Regions from separate parts of the Priestia sp. Y58 genome, predicted to be linked through region 2. Evidence: a T-box and tRNA genes for the amino acid it is inferred to sense, from the RefSeq annotation. Region 2 holds a T-box; the other holds one or more tRNA genes.
What was found. The T-box of region 2 lies ahead of thrS (threonine--tRNA ligase). A T-box ahead of a tRNA ligase gene usually reads a tRNA of that ligase, here a tRNA-Thr.

Region 1 (10,234 bases), on a different contig from region 2:
TACTGCCATGAACAATACGCTTCAACAAGTATCAGGAGCTATTGGTTCGGCTCTATTAGTAACGGTGATGTCAAACCGTACAGCTACGCATGCAAAAGAGCTCGCTCAAGATGCAATGAGCGGAGCAGGAGCAGCGAATGCAACCGCAGCCGGAGCAGCTCAAATGAAAGAACAGATTGGGATGCAGGCAATGGTACAAGGGATTAACGATGCGTTTGCTGTCTCAGTAGTACTAGTGGTAGTTGCCTTAATTCTTTCATTGTTTATGAAACGCGCAACGCCGGCAAGTGAAGATGAAGTGATAAAGGAAAAAGCAGGACGCGAGCAATTTGCTAAATGAAAAAAAATCCCCGCTGAGACAGCGGGGATTTTTTTAGCTTGTATATCTAAAGCTTAAGCCCATTTTCTTTAATAATTTCCGGTAGCCGATGGACGTTTGATCAGCCATAATATGCGCTTCCATCTGCAGGTCTAAAGGCAAGTCTTCAGGTTTTTGGTTTTCAACCATTTCACGGTCTTCGTCAAAGACGCGAAGGTTAAAGTCATACACACCTTCAACGGGAGAATCTTTGTCAAAGTTTCGAGCAATTGGTGCGAATAAACGTGTTTCGCGGGCTGAAATAGGAGAGACTGCATTCATAATCCACAGCTCTGCGCCTTCTGGGAAGTATACTTTTAGCGTAGCTGCAAACGGCGGATAAACATCAAAGACGCGAAGCCATTTAAAATCAGGTGGATTTAAATGCTGCTGTTCTTTGGAATAATTGCTCATGGTGCTCGTATATTCTACATGAAGCCCATACTCTGTATCGCTTACTTTATATTTAGGCACAAAGGCGTTGTTTCGATCACCAAATGTGTCCGTGTGAACCCAAGCAAAATGAGCTACGTCTAAAAAGCCTTCCATTTGACGACCGGCCGAACCCATGATATCAAAGCTCGGACAAACAATTTGCTGAAAATCAGGGTCCTCCCACGCATCGAAGTAAGGCAGGTTATCTTGTTCTCCTGTCAGGGAAGTCCACACTAATCCAAATCGTTCAATAACTGGATAGACGGCCATACACAGGCGGGGAGAAATGTTGGCATCAGGGTGAGCTGGAATCGATGTGCATGCGCCGTCCGTTGCATAGCGGAAGCCGTGGTAAGGACAGACAATTTCATCATCTTCCACCCAGCCCATGCTAAGGGGGGTGCCTCGGTGAACGCATAAATCACGAGCCGCTACTACTTTGTGTGTGGTACGGTATAGAACTAGATTTACATCTAGCAGTTTTACGGACGTTGGTTTCTCTGTTACATCACTGCAGCGTGCGACGGGGTACCAATACTTAGCGAGCGTCGTCCAATCTTCCAGGCTGAACGTGCAGTCTCTTGGGTAGGGAGTTGCCGTTTTTGATTTGGTCATGGTTGGTTGTTGTTCCATCTATTTTCTTCCCTTCTTTTGTAAGCTCTTTTACTAAGGGTAATATAAAAAAAGAAAATTCACACAATTTATGTAAGGAGTTCTAACATAAAATATGGAACTTTGTAGAAAGTGCGAATTTCAGAAGACGCAAATTAGAGAATATACTAATAAAAAAATTTAAAAAAGCGCTTCCTAAATGAATTTAAACGTGATATAATTTTCCAAGACGCTGGTGTAGCTCAGTAGGTAGAGCACTTGCATGGTAAGCAAGAGGTCGCAGGTTCGATCCCTGTCGCTAGCATACTAAAAAACCTTCTTTCTTGTTGAAAGAAGGTTTTTTTATCTGTGTTGGCTTTAAAATTCTTCTCCGAATTATTCTTCCCCGCCTTGTGAAAATTTTAACAGTTTGATAGCCTTATTAGGACGCTGTGAGAAAACATGTGTATCTTTTTCACTATGTCTTATGAATCATATTCAGAAATAATCTTAAAAGAATGTTTATTGCCTCTAAGTATTGGGTACACGAAACTGGGGGGGTTAAATTTCAACAGGGAGTGTGAACGGTAATTTGATTACGTTTAAGAATGTGTCAAAGCAATATCCAGACGGTACGACCGCCGTGAAAAATATTAATCTAGAAATTAACGAAGGAGAGTTTTTCGTTTTAATTGGTCCGAGTGGGTGTGGGAAAACAACCACCTTAAAAATGATTAACCGTCTTCATGATATTACCGAAGGAGAACTATACATAAAAGATAAGCTCGTATCGGACCACAACATACATGAGCTACGCTGGAACATTGGTTATGTCTTGCAGCAGATTGCTCTTTTTCCTCATATGACCATCGCTGAAAATATAGCTATTGTACCCGAGATGAAGCATTGGAAGAAAAACAAAATCAAAACGCGCATTGATGAACTGCTTACCTTGGTAGGACTAGACCCAAAGCAGTATCGAAATCGAAAGCCGTCTGAGCTCTCAGGTGGCCAGCAGCAACGTGTAGGTGTAGCACGTGCCCTCGCAGCTGATCCCCCCGTTATTTTAATGGACGAACCCTTTAGTGCCCTCGATCCGTTAAGCCGCGAACAGCTTCAGCAAGATGTTATTAGCTTAAAAGAAAAAATCAAAAAAACATTTGTGTTTGTTACGCACGATATGAGCGAAGCGATGACGCTTGGAGATCGTATCTGCCTAATGAAAGACGGGGAAATTGTTCAAGTTGGAACCCCGGAGGAATTCATTCAAAAGCCTAAGAATGAATTTGTAAAAACGTTTATTGGAAATCAAGGAAATGCTTTATTTGAGACATTGGATATGTTTCTCAAAGAAAGTGAACAGCCAGACGTAGAACCTACTGAAGAGCTAGCTTCAACCGCTACTGTTCAGCAGGCAATGGACGCCCTTTACGACCATGAAGCAATAGCCGTGAAAAAAGGGAGCAAACGCATTGGCGTTGTAACGCGCAAAACTCTATTAGCGTTTCTTTCTGATAAGACGAAAGAAGGAGGAACGCTGTAATGAATGCACTAAGCACATTACTAGATCAACGAGGAGACGCACTGTTTCAAGCTCTTCTTGAACACATTCAAATTTCAGTACTGGCCCTTGTTATCGCCGTATTAATTTCAGTGCCGCTCGGACTGTACTTAACGAGACATGACCGCATTGCTGAACCGATCATTGGCGTAACAGCCGTACTGCAAACCATTCCTTCACTCGCTTTATTAGGATTACTGATTCCTCTTGTCGGAATTGGAACCTTTCCCGCGGTTATTGCACTGTTTTTATATTCGCTTCTTCCTATTGTACGAAATACATATACCGGAATTAAAGAAGTGGACCCATCTTTAATTGAAGCATCCAAAGCCATGGGGATGAACTCGTGGAGACGATTAATTAAAGTAGAACTTCCTCTAGCGCTTCCTGTCATTATGGCCGGGATTCGCACAGCGATGGTACTCATTATTGGTACAGCGACAATCGTGGCTCTTATCGGAGCGGGCGGACTCGGAAGCTTAATTTTGCTTGGTATTGACCGAAGCGATAATAGTTTGATTTTATTAGGAGCCATTCCAGCAGCATTATTAGCGCTTATTTTTGATGGAATTTTGCGAACGATTGAACACTCAGCTAAAAAAGGGTCCAAAAAACGCTCGTTTATTATGATCATCGTATTAATACTCATTCTTGTTTCTCCGTTTGCAGCTATGAGCGCAACAAAACCAGACCTTGTTATCGGAGGTAAAATTGGTGCAGAACAAGATATTTTAATTAATATGTACAAAGAATTAATTGAAGATCAAACCGATATGAAAGTAAATCTTCGATCGTCGCTTGGAAAAACAGTATTTGTATTTGAGGCTCTGCGTAACAAGGAAATTGATTTGTACCCTGAATATACGGGTACAGCCATTGTGACGCATCTAAAGGAACAGCCGGACAGCAAAGATGAAACAGAGGTGTACAAGCAGGCAAAAGAAGGATTTCAAAAGAAATTCGGCATTGTCTATTTAGATCCAATGAAGTTTAACAACACGTACACATTGACCGTAACAAAAGAATTTGCAAAAGAAAATAATCTAACTACCGTTTCAGATTTGGCAAATGCAACAGATAAAGTAAAAGCAGGGTTTACGCTGGAGTTTAAAGATCGTGAAGACGGCTATGTAGGCATTCAAAAAGAATATGGTCTTACCTTCCCGAATATTAAAACGATGGAGCCGAAGCTTCGCTATCGCGCTGTAGAAAAAGGCGATATTAATATGCTGGATGCTTACGCAACAGATCCTGAAATCAAACAGTTTGGTTTGAAAGTCTTAAAAGACGATCAGCAGTTCTTCCCTCCGTATCAAGGAGCGCCTGTGCTTCGTGAAGATACGCTAAAAGAGCATCCTGAACTGAAAAAAATCTTAAATCAACTGGGCGGTAAAATCAGTGATGACGAAATGCGTGAAATGAACTATCAAGTAAATGCAAAAGGAAAAACAGCTGAAGAAGTTGCTCATCAATTCTTAGTGAAAAAAGGATTAATTAAAGAGTAAAAACGAAGAAAAAAGCTAGGACAACAGTATGTTAGTTGAAAAAAGATCCGAATGATGAATCGTTCGGATCTTTTTATTTTAGTTGGTTCTAGCAGTTGATTCATACTCGATTATTTACTCCATTCGTCCGTCTTTAGATTGGCGTGATTTTGTTAGGTCTCAATCTCTTTTTTATGCGAGAGAAGCATTAATGAAAATGAGGCCTTATGAACAAGCTAAAGGTACCGAATTTGTTTTCTGATGGAAGGGAGGCGCTTTTATGAATTCATTTTTTACGTGTCATCCTGCACAACATTCCTTTCAGCTTTTTTCAGTTGAACATCTTGTAACTTTAGCTATTATCGTGATCATAGGAGCATTTATTTTTTTGTGTCGAAAGCAGCTGCGAAAAAAGAGGTTTGTGTTCGTTTTGATTTCACTCGTTCTAATTACTTCAGAAACGGCCTACCAGGCTTGGGAAATCGTATGTCATCAGTGGTCTGCTGAAACTTCCTTGCCTCTTCAGCTCAGTGACATAGTCGTGCTGCTGGCTGCTGTTATGCTGATAACCAAAAGCAGGTTTCTTTTTTATTTTGTGTACTTCGCAGGAATCAGCAGCTCTGTTCAAGCGATGATTACCCCAGACCTTGGCGGCTATGCGTATGCCCAGTTTCGCTATGTGCAGTTTTATGTATCGCATGGCGGTGTGGTACTTGCTTGCTGTATGCTAATTGCTGTCTGCAGATATGAGCCGACGTTTCGTTCTTTGTGGGTAAGCGTAGTATTTGTTAATCTGTACGGAGGTTTTATCTATGTCATGAATCGTTTACTCGGGGCGAATTATTTATACATGATGAAAAAGCCAGAGCACGCTTCCTTGCTGGATGTTCTTGGACCTCATCCTTGGTATTTAGTATGGATTGAAGGAATCATGATTTTTAGCTTTCTTGTCCTTTATCTGCCGTTTTGGGTACATAAAAAAATTGAAAATGATAAAAGCAAAGTCAATTTTATTGAAGCAGAATGATAATACTGGTAGTTTATAAGTGTAAACTAACTCGGATTTTCTGAAGGAAAAGGAAAGAATGACTGAACAAGCCGTGAGAGGCAAGCGTAAAAAATAGAAAAGAAAAAAGTAAGCACAGACATCAGAAGGAGAGTATCAAAATGAAAACACTGGTTATTTTAGCGCATCCAAACTTAGCATCTTCTCGTATTAATAAAGCGTGGGCAGAGCGAGTAAAAAAAGAGAAGGATGTGTACGTTCATGATTTATATGCAAACTATCCCGATTTCAAAATTGATGTAGAAAAAGAGCAGGAGTTAGCTGTTCAATTCGATCGTATTGTTTTTCAATTTCCATTTTACTGGTACAGCTCACCGGCACTCTTAAAAGAGTGGCAAGATGTTGTCTTAACATACGGATGGGCTTATGGAAGCAAAGGTACTAAACTTCAGGGAAAAGAGTTTGTCGTAGCTACTTCGACAGGGGGCCCTGCAGAAGCTTATCAAGAAGGGGGATACAACCGTTACCCAATGAATCATCTGCTTCTTCCTTTTCAAGCTATGGCAAATTTAACAGGTATGAAGTTCCGAACGCCATTTTTATTTCAAGGAGCAGGCGGTGATCTGAGTGACAAAGTTATTCAAGATAGTGCGGAAAGCTACGCTCGATTGCTAAGATAATAAAAAAAGCCGCGTCACAGCGGCTTTTTAATTTGCGTTTGTTCGTGAGAAAGAAGTAAGCAGCTTTTGAGGAGCAATATCTAATCCTTCAATGAGTAGTCCTGTCATAGCCGTTAGACTCCCGACTTCAAAAGATTCCCCGGCTCTCCAAAATGCTGATTCACCTTGTTTGATATAAATTTTCAGTCCGTTATCGCCAGCTACCCAGCCTTCCCCGTGAACGACTAAAAGAAGCTGTGGAATCGTAGCTTCTTGACGAGGGGTATAATCATTTTCTTGAAAAGATAAAAAGCTGATTTTGACATCTCCAGTATGAGAAAGTAACGGGTTTACTTTATAGGTAGAATGAAGAAAGGAACGCTCTTCTTCAGCTTGAAAACCATATAATTTCATCATTTCATCTCCTTGGCTAAAAAATATAAAAAGAAGTCCTTCTCCTTTCATATACGCATGTAACAGCAAAAATAGAACTCCAAAGAAACGGCTGTTTCTAGGAAAATGGCTTCATTTTTTGTCGAAGCTGAAAATTTTTTGAAGGATAGGGAGGAAAAACAGAAGTTTTTTTGAATAGTATAAAAAAGGTGTCCGCTAATGGACACCTTTTCCTAATTTAAAAATGACTGTAACGCTTGTTTGTTTTCTTCAAGGTCGATGCTTAAAACAGCACCAATACCGGATATTCGTTCATTTGAATAGGAACCTTCAACCGGTAAACGAAGAGATTTTAAATCTGGCTGATTTCCAACTAAAAAATCTTTTCCTATCACGATAAATGTTTTTGGCGGAATATTTGTATCCACATATGGATCAATGACGCCCCATAGCTTAGGAGCTTTCGCCAGCGTCCTTACTTGAAGAGCTTCATCCATTAATTTACCGATCACTTCTTGTTGACGCTTTACGCGCCCGAAATCACTTTGGCTATCATGTCGGAATCGCACGTATCCTAGTAATTTATCTCCGTGAAGAGTTTGTTTTCCAGGTTTTAGCGTCATGCCAATTCCTGATGACATTTCGTGCGGCACGGTAACCGTAATTCCCTCAGGGGCAATCGTATCGGCAACTTTAGAAAAACCTTTAAAATCAACAACGGCATAATAGTTTACATCTACGCCGAAATTTTCTTTAATTGTCTTACGCATTAATTCGGGCCCGCCAAATGCATAGGCTGAATTTAATTTGTTTTTGCCATGTCCGGGAATATCCACATATGAATCACGCATCAAAGAAACAATTTTAGGCTGATTGCTGTCTTTGTCATAATGAGCAATCATGATTGTATCGGCACGCGAATGTTCTTCACCTCGAGAGTCAATTCCAAGAAGCAGCACATTCATGCTATCTAAATTGGCACTTGCACCATTAAAATCAAATTGTCCATCTTTCCCAAAAGCTCCGTCTGCTTCTGCTAACCCTTGTTGGTATTGATAATACACATACGCACCAGCGGCGATTACAAGAATGAGAAAGAAAAGAAGTAGCTTTCTAAAGCGTTTCTTTTTTCTTTGCTTTTTTCTTTTATGTTGTTTACGTTCTGTACGTTCTTCCAAATGTCTCACCATCGCATTCAAAAATATTAATACTTTTTTGTTTGAAACCAACTATGCAAAAAATTATAAAACGACATAATAAAATTAACACTAAGGAATTAGATTAGCAAGTACGTTCACTAGTAAATCTGCGAAGACAGCTAAAATAAGAGAAGTGTACAAATAGAAGAAAGAGGAAATAAAGGTTATTTTTTTCGAAGATATTTGTTATAATCTATCATAGTTAGGGAAAAAGTTCTGCCTTTTAAGAATGGAATAAGAGGAAAGTCTCTGTTTGCGGAGAATCAAATATAGGTCTAAATGCAGAAAAAAGGAGTGAAGCGAATGAGTATATATGTGTCATCTTCGAACCTTGTGCTGATTCCAGAAGCGGCGTTAAGTCATTGGAAACCTTATGGCGCGGGGGAATTGACCGGAGCTATTATTTCAGGTAAAGATAGTGCTGAAATAATTAAAGAGCTTAATCAATCGTCTATTCTGCCTTTTACAAGTTTTTTCTATCGAAAGCATTTTGTTATTCTGTTTGATAAAGAACAAGCGAAAAATCATTTTGAACAGCTGCTTTTATTATATAAATCTCAGGGCTATATTTTTTATTCTTCTACTTTGTACGATGATCACTGGTCCCAGGTCCTTGAAGGAACGAAGCAGCTGCTAACGGTAAATGGGCAAGTGGTGCCGGTGCTCGAGCTTGAACAAAACGGTGAATTTGATGTTGTGCGTGATGACTGCGGTCTGCACATTGTTATAGATGATGACGAAGACGAAGAGAAGCAGCTAGAAAAAAAAGTTCATGAGCTTCCGCTTGAAGAAGGTACCTATTTCATTGGCGATCCGGGATTTGTTGAAAACCGAGACATGCTGGTAAAAGAATATTTTCCTAAAGGTACGTATGAATTTATTTATAGATACGGAGAAAATGGCTGGCTGATGAAAGTAAGTATTCAGCGAAAAGCGATTAAAGAGCAGCTTACTACTCTTCACGCGGCTTTGTCTTAACCTCTATTCATTGTACAATATTGCTAAATAACTATGTTATAATAGTAATATTGCACAATGAAAGGGGTTTTTTTAATGGAAGCACGTTTACAAAAAGTCGTATCGTGGCTGGAAGAAAAGAACGTAGAAGCAGCCTTTATTTCGTCAACCGAAAACGTATTTTATTTAACTGGATTTCATACGGATCCGCATGAGCGTTTACTTGGCTTATTTGTGTTTAACGAAGCAGAGCCGATGCTTGTTTGTCCATCAATGGAAGTGGGACAAGCAAAAGAAGCCGGCTGGAAGTTTGATGTAATTGGATATGAAGACCATCAAAATCCTTGGGAACTTATTAAAGAAGCTTTACATAAACGAAACGTAATAGATGTGAAAAAGGTTGCTGTAGAGAAAGAGCAGCTGCTGTATGCGAGAGCCGAAGAACTGCTTAGCTTATATCCAAATGCTGAGCTAGTCGGAGCAGAAGAGAAATTAAATCAGCTGCGTTTAATTAAAGATGAGCGTGAAGTTGAGATTCTGCAAAAGGCAGCTGCCTTAGCTGATTTTGGTGTAGAAGTAGGCGTAGCTGCTTTAAAAGAAGGCGTTACGGAAATGGATGTTCTGGCTAAAATTGAATACGAGTTAAAGCGAAAAGGAATTCGCGAGATGTCGTTTTCAACGATGGTTTTATTTGGTGAAAAAACGGGAGAAGCGCACGGGAACCCAGGTCTCCGCACGTTAAAGCCAGGAGATATGGTTCTGTTCGATTTAGGTGTAGTGCTAGACGGATACTGTTCAGATATTACGCGTACAGTCGCTTACAAGTCTATTAATGATAAGCAAAAAGAAATCTATGAAACGGTACAGCGCGCTGAGCAGGCAGCACTTGAAGCTTCCAAGCCCGGCACTCGCATTGGCGACTTGGACATGGTAGCACGCAATATTATTACAGAAGCAGGATATGGAGAGTATTTCTTGCATCGTCTTGGTCATGGTCTTGGTATTAGCGTGCATGAGTTTCCTTCAATGAGCCGCAACAATGATGATGTGCTTCAAGAAGGCATGGTATATACAATTGAACCGGGTATCTATATTCCAGGACTTGGAGGCGTGCGTATCGAAGATGATGTAATCATTACAAAAGATGGATACGAAACGTTAACGAAGTACCCAAAAGAATTACAAATTATTTCATAATAATGTCATAAAAAATAGAGGCTGCCGTGGTGCAGGCTCTATTTTTTTATGGGAAAAGAAAAAATTGGTTAAGGTTTCTTGTTTGCTTCTTGATACAATTTCATAGTATGTTACGAAACGATAACATTTCTATCACATTTTCTAAAAACTATATCGTAAGCGAGTGCAGTAGTATATGCTGTACAGTAGGGAGCTTTTTAAGGTCGCAAGCAAGGAGGTTTTTTATGAGTAATTTTACAAAAGATGAAGAATTAATTATACATAAAGCAATAGATGTATTTGGTCAAAAGGATCGAATTGAAGATTATTCAGATGAAAGAAAAAAGCATGGTATTCACGTTGTGGCGTGTGAAAATCATCCGCGTCAAGATGTAACCGCGTATGCAACGCTCGG
Region 2 (10,234 bases):
GCTGCATAAATGTAGGCGAAAATAACAGCCATAATTCCAATGACAGCTCCTGCAGCAATAACTCCTGCCACTGCATTTTGTCCTACTGAGTGGAGAACATAAGCCATTGCTTCTGGAACATTCAGTTCTTTGTACGAAACAACTCCAGTCATAACAAGGCATACCGCTACATAAATAATTGTGCAGATCACGAGTGAGCTAATGATTCCAATTGGCAAATTGCGCTGCGGATTCTTTACTTCTTCTGCTGATGTAGACAAGGCATCAAAACCTAAAAAAGCAAAAAATACGGCCGCTCCCCCTGTCACAACACCTTCAATTCCATAAGGCATAAAAGGAGTCCAATTAGACGGTTTCACATAAAAAGCCCCTACAATAATAAAGAGAAGGATAATAAATAATTTAACAAGCACCATAAAGTTATTCACTTTTTTACTTTCTTTTGTTCCTCTTGAAAGCAGCCATGTAATAAGTAGTGTAATACAAATAGCAGGAAGGTTCACTAGGCCTCCGTTTGCAGGAATCGTAATCAATTCTTTTGGCAGCGAAAAACCAAAGCCTTCTAAAAAGTTATTAAAATAAGAAGACCATCCATTTGCTACTGCTGACATCGTTAATAAATAGACGGAAAGCAACGTCCATCCCATTAAGTGCGCTACCACTTCACCGATGGTTGCGTATGTATAGGTGTAAACGCTACCAGATACAGGTATAGTTGAAGCAAATTCCGCATAGCACAGCGCTGCAAATCCGCATACAATAGAAGCCAATATAAAAGAAAAAATAACGGCTGGCCCCGCATCGTTAGCAGCTACTAAGCCTGTTAATACTAAAACCCCCGTTCCGATTACGGCTCCAATACCAAGAAGAGTCAAATCGAATGCTCCTAATGTTTTGACTAGAGATTTGTTTTGACTTTGTTCTAATAATTGCTCGATTGACTTCTTTTTAAATAGTTTTCCCATTGCACTCTCTCCTCTCTGTTGCCACTCATCCATTAAAAAACTTGAAAATGACGTCTTTTCCCATTTGGCTGCGCGTTTTCACTTCAGATACAGAAGTAATTATATAGAAATAATTACTAACTTGTCTATTAGTATACTAATATCATTATATATATTTCAAGAGTTTTTGTAAGCGATTTCTTAGTATTGCTCTATTTTGGATTTATAAACTAAATAAAGAGATTATCATTGTGCTTACGTATAATAAGTTTGAATAAAAATAATATTCTAAAAAATAATTTTATATGTTTTTAGATAACTTTTTTACTAGCTATCTTCAAATATAAATTCCTGACATAGGGATTATTTACAGAATGATGAATGTTTTACCTTAACGGGTGTTATAATGATGAAAACTGAAGTGTATGAAGGGCGGAGAAAGATGTTTAACTTACTTATTGGCTGTATTTTACTAGCATTAGGAGTATACTTTATGTTTAAATTTCTTTTTTACTCTCCTTCTAAAAAGAAGCGAGAGCAGCAAAACATGAACAAACCATCAGGTGAGGCTTCAGCTTCATCTCGTACAAACGATTCGAATAGAATAAGATAAATTTTTTTATAAAATACCGGCGTTTGTCTAAGGCAAAAGTTATACTGCTGATATATATTATCTTATACCCTTCTAGTTCAATATTCCCTTCATTTTGGTGTGAGACAAAATGAAGGGAATCACTATCCGACTTAAAAAATCGGATTTTTCTATTTAGTAAGGTAAATAGCTTCAATAAACTCTGTTTAAATTCTTTTCTTTATTCAAGTGTACAGCTGCCTCTTCCACACTTACTGTTCCTATATTTTTCTTCCCGTGCTTTCGCATAGCAAGCGATTCATTTTCCACTTCTTTATCTCCTATCACAGCCATATAAGGAACTTTCAGCATTTCTGCTTCTCGAATTTTCAGCCCTATTTTTTCAATGCGATCATCTACTTCAACACGATACCCTTTTAACTCCAGCTCGTGTTTCACTTTATATGCATATTCCATATGCGGCGGTGCAATAGGCAATAGTTTGAGTTGAACAGGAGCTAACCAAAGAGGAAATTGACCTTCGTAATGTTCAATCAAGATGGCCATAAATCGTTCAACGGAACCGTATATAGCGCGGTGAATCATTACGGGACGATGCGGTTTATTGTCTTCTCCAATATACATACAGTCAAACTTCTCCGGCATTAGGAAATCAAGCTGAACTGTGCCGCACTGCCAGCTGCGACCTAAGGAATCTAAAATATGAAAATCGATTTTCGGCCCATAAAAAGCTCCGTCTCCTTCATTTACCTGATAGTCTAAGCCTTTTTCACTTAACACAGATTGAAGCGACTTTTCTGCTTGGTTCCATGTTTCAATATCTCCCATGAATTTTTCAGGTCGTGTGGATAGCTCCACTTTGTAATCGAAGCCAAAATGTGAGTAAAAGTCATGGATAAACGCTAGAATGCGGCTAATCTCAGCTTCAATCTGACTAAGTTCTACGAATAAATGAGCGTCGTCCTGTGTAAATGAACGGACTCTTAGCAATCCGTTTAAAGAGCCAGAAAGCTCGTGACGATGAACTAATCCAAGCTCTGCGTATCGAATCGGAAGTTCTCGGTAGCTTCTTCGCTTGCTGTTAAACAATAAAATGGCTCCCGGACAATTCATCGGTTTGATCGCATAGTTTTGTTTGTCAACATTTGAAAAATACATATTCTCATGATAGTGCTCCCAGTGTCCTGATTGTTCCCAGAGCTCCTGTTTCATCATGATGGGTGTTTTTATTTCTTGATAGCCTGCTTTATAATGCTTTTGTTTCCAGTAGTTTTCTAACTCATTTCGAATAATCATTCCGTTAGGTAAGAAAAACGGCATACCAGGAGCTTCTTCCATCGACATAAACAGCTCCAGTTCTTGACCTAACTTTTGATGATTTCGCTTTTCTGCTTCCACTTGTTTTGACATGTTCATTCCTCCAATATGTTTTTATTCAACAAAAAAGCCGCACTCATCCCTAGTAAAGGGACGAATGCGGCCGTGGTACCACCCTAATTCCGTAAAATACCCATACGTATTTTACGCTTAAAAAGATAACGGTTTTACCGGTTGCGGTTTCAGTGTATACACATTCCCCGCCGCAGCTCCAAGGTGGTAAATTCATTTCGTTTTCTAAGGGTTCTCAGCCAGTGACCCTACTCTCTGTAAAGAAAATCCAAAAATGATTCATGTCCTTTTCATTGCTTGTATATTCATTTTTTCTACATAAAAAGCCGCACTCATCCCTAGTGAAGGGACGAATGCGGCCGTGGTACCACCCTAATTCCGTGAGATACTTATACGTATTTCACGCTCAAAAAAGATAACGGTTTTACCGATTGCAGTTTCAGTTATGCACGTTCTCTGCAATAGCTCTAAGGTGGTAAATTAGATGATTTCTTAAGGGCTCTCAGCCAGTGACCCTATTCTCTGCGAAGAAAACAGCATCTAATTCGTGTCCTTTTCATTGCCAAATACTGTTTATTAGTTGTTAAAAGCGATTATAGTGTATAAATTTAACAAAAGTCAAGAAGTAATTTTTTATTTTTTAATGGTATAGAATTATTTTACGCTTAAATTTTTGAAAAGTTACTTAAGAATATACGGACTTAAAAAGTTTTTTATTATACTATTAATGACTACATTTCATTCTTATTTTCATAACAATAAAGGCGAAAAAGAAAGATGCTATAAGTCCTTATTTGTTTTATCTAAGCAGAATTAACGAAGTGAAACCAATACTATCCCAAACCAGAACAATTAACACATCACAAGCGTCATCAGGTTTTTTTATTTATATACTAAAATATTAAATACACCTTTTTATGCTTACCCAAATGTTTGACTTCAATCCGTAGAAACTATTTTTTATCTATCTTTAGACGGAAGCTCATCATGCATGCTTCCACTTTGCGGAAAAATCCGTTTTTTCCTGACTTGTTCTTTAAGAATAACATTAAGCTGGCGCTGAATTTCCCTTGTTTTATTTGTCGAAAAATACGGGTGAGCCAGATTTACTGTTTCTAACGGATCCTTGGTCAAATTGTACATTTCAATTTGATCAGGAACACGGGTTGTTTTAAGGGTAGTAAAACTTACAGGATAACCTTCATATTGCTCTCCGTGAATGAATTCATCTTTTTCGTCAGCTGCTGACCAAAATTGCAGATTATCATGATAGCGAGCGTATTTCCAAACTTCCTTTCCTGCCGCTGACGAAAACTCGACAATGACCGCTTGAATGTGATTAGGCTGAACAACTGACGGGTAGCTTTCTCCTAAAAAATTTGTTTGGTGAAGTCCTTTTGTCGGGTCATCATCCGTCATGAAGAAAATCGCTGTTTCCTCTTGCTCAGCACACGTTTCTCCTCGAAGTATACCTGACAGGTCTCGCCCAACAAATGGATGTACTTCCGTATGACTTTTTTGTAGTTGCTTTTGAATAGCGGAAGCATCTATATTAGCTAAACTAAGCATTGTCGGGATCAAGTCAACGTGACTAGTCAACAGGTCTGTACGTTGATAGCTAGGAAACAAATGCTTGTTGTGAATGAGAAACGGCACATGAATAGATTCTTCATACATGTTGTACCATTTTTGATGTAGTCCTCCGTGAGCCCCAAGCAAATCACCGTGATCAGACGTAAAAATAATAATGGTATTTTCATAGAACGAAGATTGTTCGATGGTCCGAAGAACTTTTAAAATTTGTTTATCAACATTTTTTTGAAGCTGATAATATAAGCGCCGGTAGAAGCTAGAATTTGGCGTCGGCTGCAGCGCTTTTGGGTAGATGTATTTATAGCTGCTTTGAGCGCTAGGCTTTGTTTGTAAAGATTCTCTAATGGTAGGTGGCGGCTCGATGTCCGGAGTTGTCTCGTCAATAGAAAACTGAAACATAGGAAGGTGTTTGGTAATCGCTCCGAACAGCGCAATGTCATGCGGGTTCACAAACGAAGCTACCATGAGCCAAGGCTGCGCAGTCTTTTGATATTCTAATCGTTGGATAAGCTCTATGATTTCCTCTGCATATATTTCGTCTCGTCCGCTCACTCCAATGGCCGCAGATGAACCAGAATTGTGCGGATTTCTCCCTTCCGGCTCTGGACCAATCCACTCTGAAAAACCAAACTTTTCAAGCTTATTAGCCCGTTGATAGAGACGCTCTTTTTCTGGATCCGGTATTCCTGTTTGCATCTGATAGCTAGAAAAAACGTTATGTGTTCCTGGAATTAAGATGTTCTCATCAGAAATATGCCATTTTCCTTTATAAAAGGTTTGGTACCCAGCCTGCTTAAAATAATCTCCCATCGTTGGGACGGTATTAGGCTGCAGCCAAAACATATCAGGATCTTGTGACTTCTTTGCGATACCTTGCGTTTGCGAAACTCCGTGCAAGGAAGGGTATTGTCCTGTAAACAATGTAGCTCGACTTGGTGAACAGGCTGTAGAACCGACGTAGTGACGAGTAAACTCCATTCCATGCTGTTTTAAAAATTCATGTGCTTTTAAATGTTTTTTTCTCCACTTTTTTAGTTCTTTACTTTCATATAAGGGTGGAAATCGCTCCTCGTCCACGATAATTAACAAAAAATTAGGCTGTTTCTGCATGTTTACTCCTCCGCGTGTTTATCAAATTTTCTGTATTGATAAACTATGTAAAAAGCACTTTTTTTAGAAGAACGGAGTACGGTTCATGTCTTTTTATAACCAAACAAAAAAAGACTTGGAGGATTTCTCTAAGTCTTTCATAGCTCGTTTCAATACGATATTCCTTATTTTTTGTATGCTTTTAGCTGCTGATTTCGTTTATAGGTGCCAATGATACTAGGTATACCTACAATTATACTTATCGTAAAACTTCACATCATGTAGCGCCAATCCCCTGTAAAAAGCGCTACTCCCATAAAAAAAACGAGCTGACCGACAAGAGCTCACCATGAAGCTATCCAAGCAAACATCATATTCTCTTTCACGTTATCACCTCATATTTTTAATTATGAATGACTTCTTATATTTTACCATGAAATTCTAATTTTAAAGGTTGTTCTACTGTGTATTTTATGTACATAACTAAAAAAGCTAATGACAGCGCGTAGCTAGGCATTAGCTTTTTTATTATTTTGCAAATACATGATTTCCTATTTTAATTGTTTCCTGCTTTTGGCGCAGCCATTGATCTCCCGTTTTATCAGGATTAAAGAAGAATAATGAACCTTTTCCTTGACCTTGGAAGTTAATTGCTTCTTCTACAGCTTTTTTTGAATCTTTGTCTGCAGGTTTATTAATTTGACCGTTGTTGACCGGACTATACTGACCTTTTTGATAAATAACGCCTTTTACAGTGTCTGGGAATTTGCTGCTGTCGACTCTATTTAATACAACTGTCGCCACGGCTACTTTGCCTGCATAAGGCTCTCCTTTGGCTTCGGCTGATACGAGACGGGCTAATAATTCTTTATCATTTTTATTTACTTGAACGTGCTGTTCATGAGCGGGCGCTGCAGCAAATGCTGAGTAACCTGCACCAAAACTTGGGATAAGCATCGCTATAGCGATTACTAGTTTCTTTATCATAAAAATAAAAAGCCTCCTTGCTATTTCTTGACGTGGTTCATATGCTAGCAGAAATATAGGAGTCTTTCATTGCAAAAAATTATCCAATTCCAAAAGAAATTGGATGTTATTGTCTTCTTTAAACAATCTTTAGCTTATAAAGAATCCTTTATGATTACGTATGAGTTGCACCTCTAAACCTTAAAGAAATTATATTTTTTCTGTTTGAAATATAAAGTTTGAACTGTATATTTCCTTAACTACTGAAGAAAGAATATCAATTCCTTTCTTTAACTCCTCATCTGTAGCAGTAAGACTTATACGAATACACTCCCGGTTGTGAGAAGAAGATTGGCTGCTGTGAAAGAATGATCCGCCTGGTACTACAATCAAGTTTTCTGCTTTTAATTTATTGTATAGATCGCTATCACTGAAAGGCAAACCTTCTAACCAAAGCCAACCAAATAACGAACCTTCCGCTTTGTGCAAATACCAAGGAATATCATCCGGCATACGTGTAGTTAAAAGATTTTTTAAATAGTCATGTTTTTGTTTATAATGAGTTCTTATATAGTTAGCTGAAATTTCGGCTAACTGCCCGCTCTTTAAGGTGTTAACCACCATTCGCTGACCTAGCCTAGAAGAGTGAATTAAAATATTTGATTGAAATGCTTCCATTACTTTTATGAAGTCACTTTTTCCTATAGCAATTCCTATTCTCTCTCCAGGCAATCCGGCTTTAGAAAGACTCATGCAGTGAATGATATTATCCTGTATGATTGGATCCATTTCAATAAAATTAATAGCAGGAAAAGGCGGTGCGTAAGCTGAATCAATTAGCAATGGAATGTGATAGTCCTTGCAAACTTGGGATATAAACTGTACGGCTTCTTCGGAAAGGATGTTGCCGCTTGGGTTATTAGGTCTTGATAATACAATAGCTCCGATGTCTGGGTCCTGAGCTATTTTATCTTTAAATGCCTGTTTGTTAAATTCATAACGAAACGTATGACGATCAATCTTTGAAAGGATAGGAGGAATTCCTTCTATTACACCTTCCTCGAGCGTGACTCCACTATATCCAGCGTAATCTGGCAGCATAGGTATTAATGCTTTTTTTACTCTTCCTTCTTTACTTGTACCGCAAAACGAATTTAAAGCTAAAAAAAAGAGATTTTGACTTCCCGACGTGATCAAGACTTGTTCTCTGTCCAGTTTAATACGATAATTCGTAAAGAAGTATTCTCTTATGCAATCAATTAATTCATGCGTACCATAACTAGAACCATATTGGCTAATCAAATTTTTTAATTGTTTGTCGTTCACAATATCTCTTAAAGCTTCTTCCCACATTTCATAAACTTGAGGGAGGATGGCAGGGTTGCCAGCACTTAAATTCACATATTGATTGAGATTGGAATTGAGCACTTCTTGGATGTCATGCATAATAGCGCGAACGCCTACTTTATTAGTCATTTTGTTTCCTATTTTACTTAAATGCAAAGCAGTCACTAGTGCACCTTCTCCTTAAAGATTATGGTCATTGAATAGTAAGTATGGAACTTCAATCTTTTTATTTTGATGATTAATAAAGTAATTGTCCGGGATAACAAATTTATCACCGTTCTCACTAGGCAATAAGTATTTTCGAACATAATGTTCAGCTTCTGCTTTATAGTCAAGGTCATTTTGAATCGTTTCAAGTTCTTCAATTTCTTTTACTAAAAGATCCAGTTCTTTTAAGCATATGTCTAAATCTAAATAAGCATGGTCTCCTTTTCGGGATATTGAACGCCCATGTGCAACTAACCAGCTAAAAAGAAAAAATCCTGTTCCAGAATCAAAGTTTCGGGGTGCATTATGCTGACTAGGATATCTCAAAAGTCGTTCAAAGAGAACAAATTCCGTTATCTCTTCCCAAAAAGGATATTTTCTTTTATGAAGAGTCAGCACCGTCTGGCAATCTACTTTAACTTCTTCTAGTACGCCTGCAAAAAAATTCATTTTTCCCTGTATATGTTGATCAAAAGGTTTATTTCCGCAGTGATGGTAATAATCATGCAGATATCCCCAGATTACCCTTGCCTCATAGGTGTCTTGTCTATTCATAGTATGAGATTTAAAGTTAAAATCAGGAAAGATAGAATACGCTCTTTTTAATGTATCCTCATTGTATATGCTGTGAAATTTATTAAAGAAAAATATCGCGAAGTTTTGAGTTGTTACCTTTTCTTTTGTTTTTACATTCTCAGGGAAAAATACAATACACTTCCCTTCCATAAATCCTTGAGTGCCAGCCAACAGCTTTAAAGATTCACATCCATTTTTAGGATGAGGAAGGTCTGCTTCGATGGATTTCATGATTTCAGGTTCATCGCGAACGGCGATAAAGGCTTCTAAATAAAACCCTCTTTTTGTAGGGCCATTAGGCGTTACAATCGGTCCTAAAAAGAACGTTGCTTCCCCGTTTACAGGCGGGCTATAAGCAATTAACGTTTGATCAAAGTAAGGAGACTGATCGAGTCCTCTTTCAATCCAATCACATACGTCATTTTTTAATGCATCCCACACTTCAGGTAAATTTAAAGAGTTATATATTGTTTCAGTTTCAGCGACTACTTTTAATAAGAGCTCTCTAGCTTTTTCGTAATTTCTTTTGACCTCTCCATTTGGGCCCTGATATTTTCTTATCTCATATAGAGCAGGTACTATTTTATCGTTTAATAACTCCACTAAACTTTGGGTATGATTTTTTGTTAACATGATTAAAACCCTCCTTTTTTAGAACAGCTACTTAGCAGAAATATTTTTAGATGATTTAAGAGTAGAGCTATTTGTGTTTTTCTCTATTTGCTTTTTCAAGTTAATAAATATAACTCCTGCTATTACAAATGCTGTACCTATATAGACCTGTTTGTTTAATGCTTCACCTAAAAAGACAAACCCTACATATAAGGCGATAACCGGTGAAATAAATAAATGTGCCGTTGCTTTTGATATATGCCATTTTTTTAATAAATAAATATTAATAGAAAACCCCAAGACCGACCCTATAATGGCTAAGTATAATAATGAGATAAGGCTAATCCCAGAGAAAGTACGGTTTCCGTTTTCCACAAATAAACTAACAATCAGTAAACAAGCGCCTCCACTTAGCATCGAAAAAGAATTAAAGGTCATAATAGGCAAGGATTTTATGCGAGATTGAACTTGAACAGTTATAAAAGCAGAACCTAGCATAGCCATTAAAATGACAATCATGGCTACTATTTGAATCACATTTCCCTGTATAAACAGCTGATTTCCAAATACAACGCTCATACCAATTAAGCACATGACTACACCTATCTTTTGTCCTTTTGTAGCTGGTGTTCCTTTAAATAAGCGATTAAATAAAAGAGCAAACACTGAAATGCTGGCAGCTAAAACGGAAACAAGTCCGCTTGGCAAATAGACGGATGCCCAATAAACAGAACCAAACGGTAGAGCAAAGTACAAAATTCCGTTTAATGCTGAAATAATTACTACTTCTTTTGAAACGGCCATTTTTTTTGTGAGTAAGAGGTAGAGGGCAATTATTAAACTAGCAATTAAAAACCTCATACCTGCTGACCATAGAGGCAAGCTATCTTTTAATCCAGTCTTTTGAAAAGCCCATGTC

Region 1: it has a tRNA-Thr gene. The T-box ahead of thrS (threonine--tRNA ligase) is inferred to sense a tRNA for this amino acid. The anticodon was not compared.

The regions. Positions count from the first base shown of each region.
Region 1 is NZ_JAKWFL010000001.1:133,223-143,456, reverse strand. Features, by position in the region: gene MMB68_RS00860 (DHA2 family efflux MFS transporter permease subunit) at 1-340, shown strand, start outside; gene MMB68_RS00855 (aromatic ring-hydroxylating oxygenase subunit alpha) at 374-1,426, opposite strand; tRNA gene MMB68_RS00850 (tRNA-Thr) at 1,637-1,709, shown strand; gene MMB68_RS00845 (ABC transporter ATP-binding protein) at 1,977-2,927, shown strand; gene MMB68_RS00840 (ABC transporter permease/substrate-binding protein) at 2,927-4,450, shown strand; gene MMB68_RS00835 (YwaF family protein) at 4,710-5,456, shown strand; gene MMB68_RS00830 (NAD(P)H-dependent oxidoreductase) at 5,597-6,115, shown strand; gene MMB68_RS00825 (cupin) at 6,143-6,511, opposite strand; gene MMB68_RS00820 (LCP family protein) at 6,721-7,452, opposite strand; gene MMB68_RS00815 (hypothetical protein) at 7,990-8,664, shown strand; gene MMB68_RS00810 (M24 family metallopeptidase) at 8,740-9,840, shown strand; gene MMB68_RS00805 (suppressor of fused domain protein) at 10,065-10,234, shown strand, end outside.
Region 2 is NZ_JAKWFL010000003.1:534,556-544,789, reverse strand. Features, by position in the region: gene MMB68_RS12790 (amino acid permease) at 1-965, opposite strand, end outside; gene MMB68_RS12785 (hypothetical protein) at 1,351-1,557, shown strand; gene thrS (threonine--tRNA ligase) at 1,729-2,946, opposite strand; T-box leader at 3,000-3,228, opposite strand; T-box leader at 3,268-3,494, opposite strand; gene MMB68_RS12775 (sulfatase family protein) at 3,886-5,628, opposite strand; gene MMB68_RS12770 (cell wall hydrolase) at 6,136-6,594, opposite strand; gene MMB68_RS12765 (valine--pyruvate transaminase) at 6,784-8,085, opposite strand; gene MMB68_RS12760 (DUF6421 family protein) at 8,101-9,336, opposite strand; gene MMB68_RS12755 (DMT family transporter) at 9,364-10,234, opposite strand, start outside.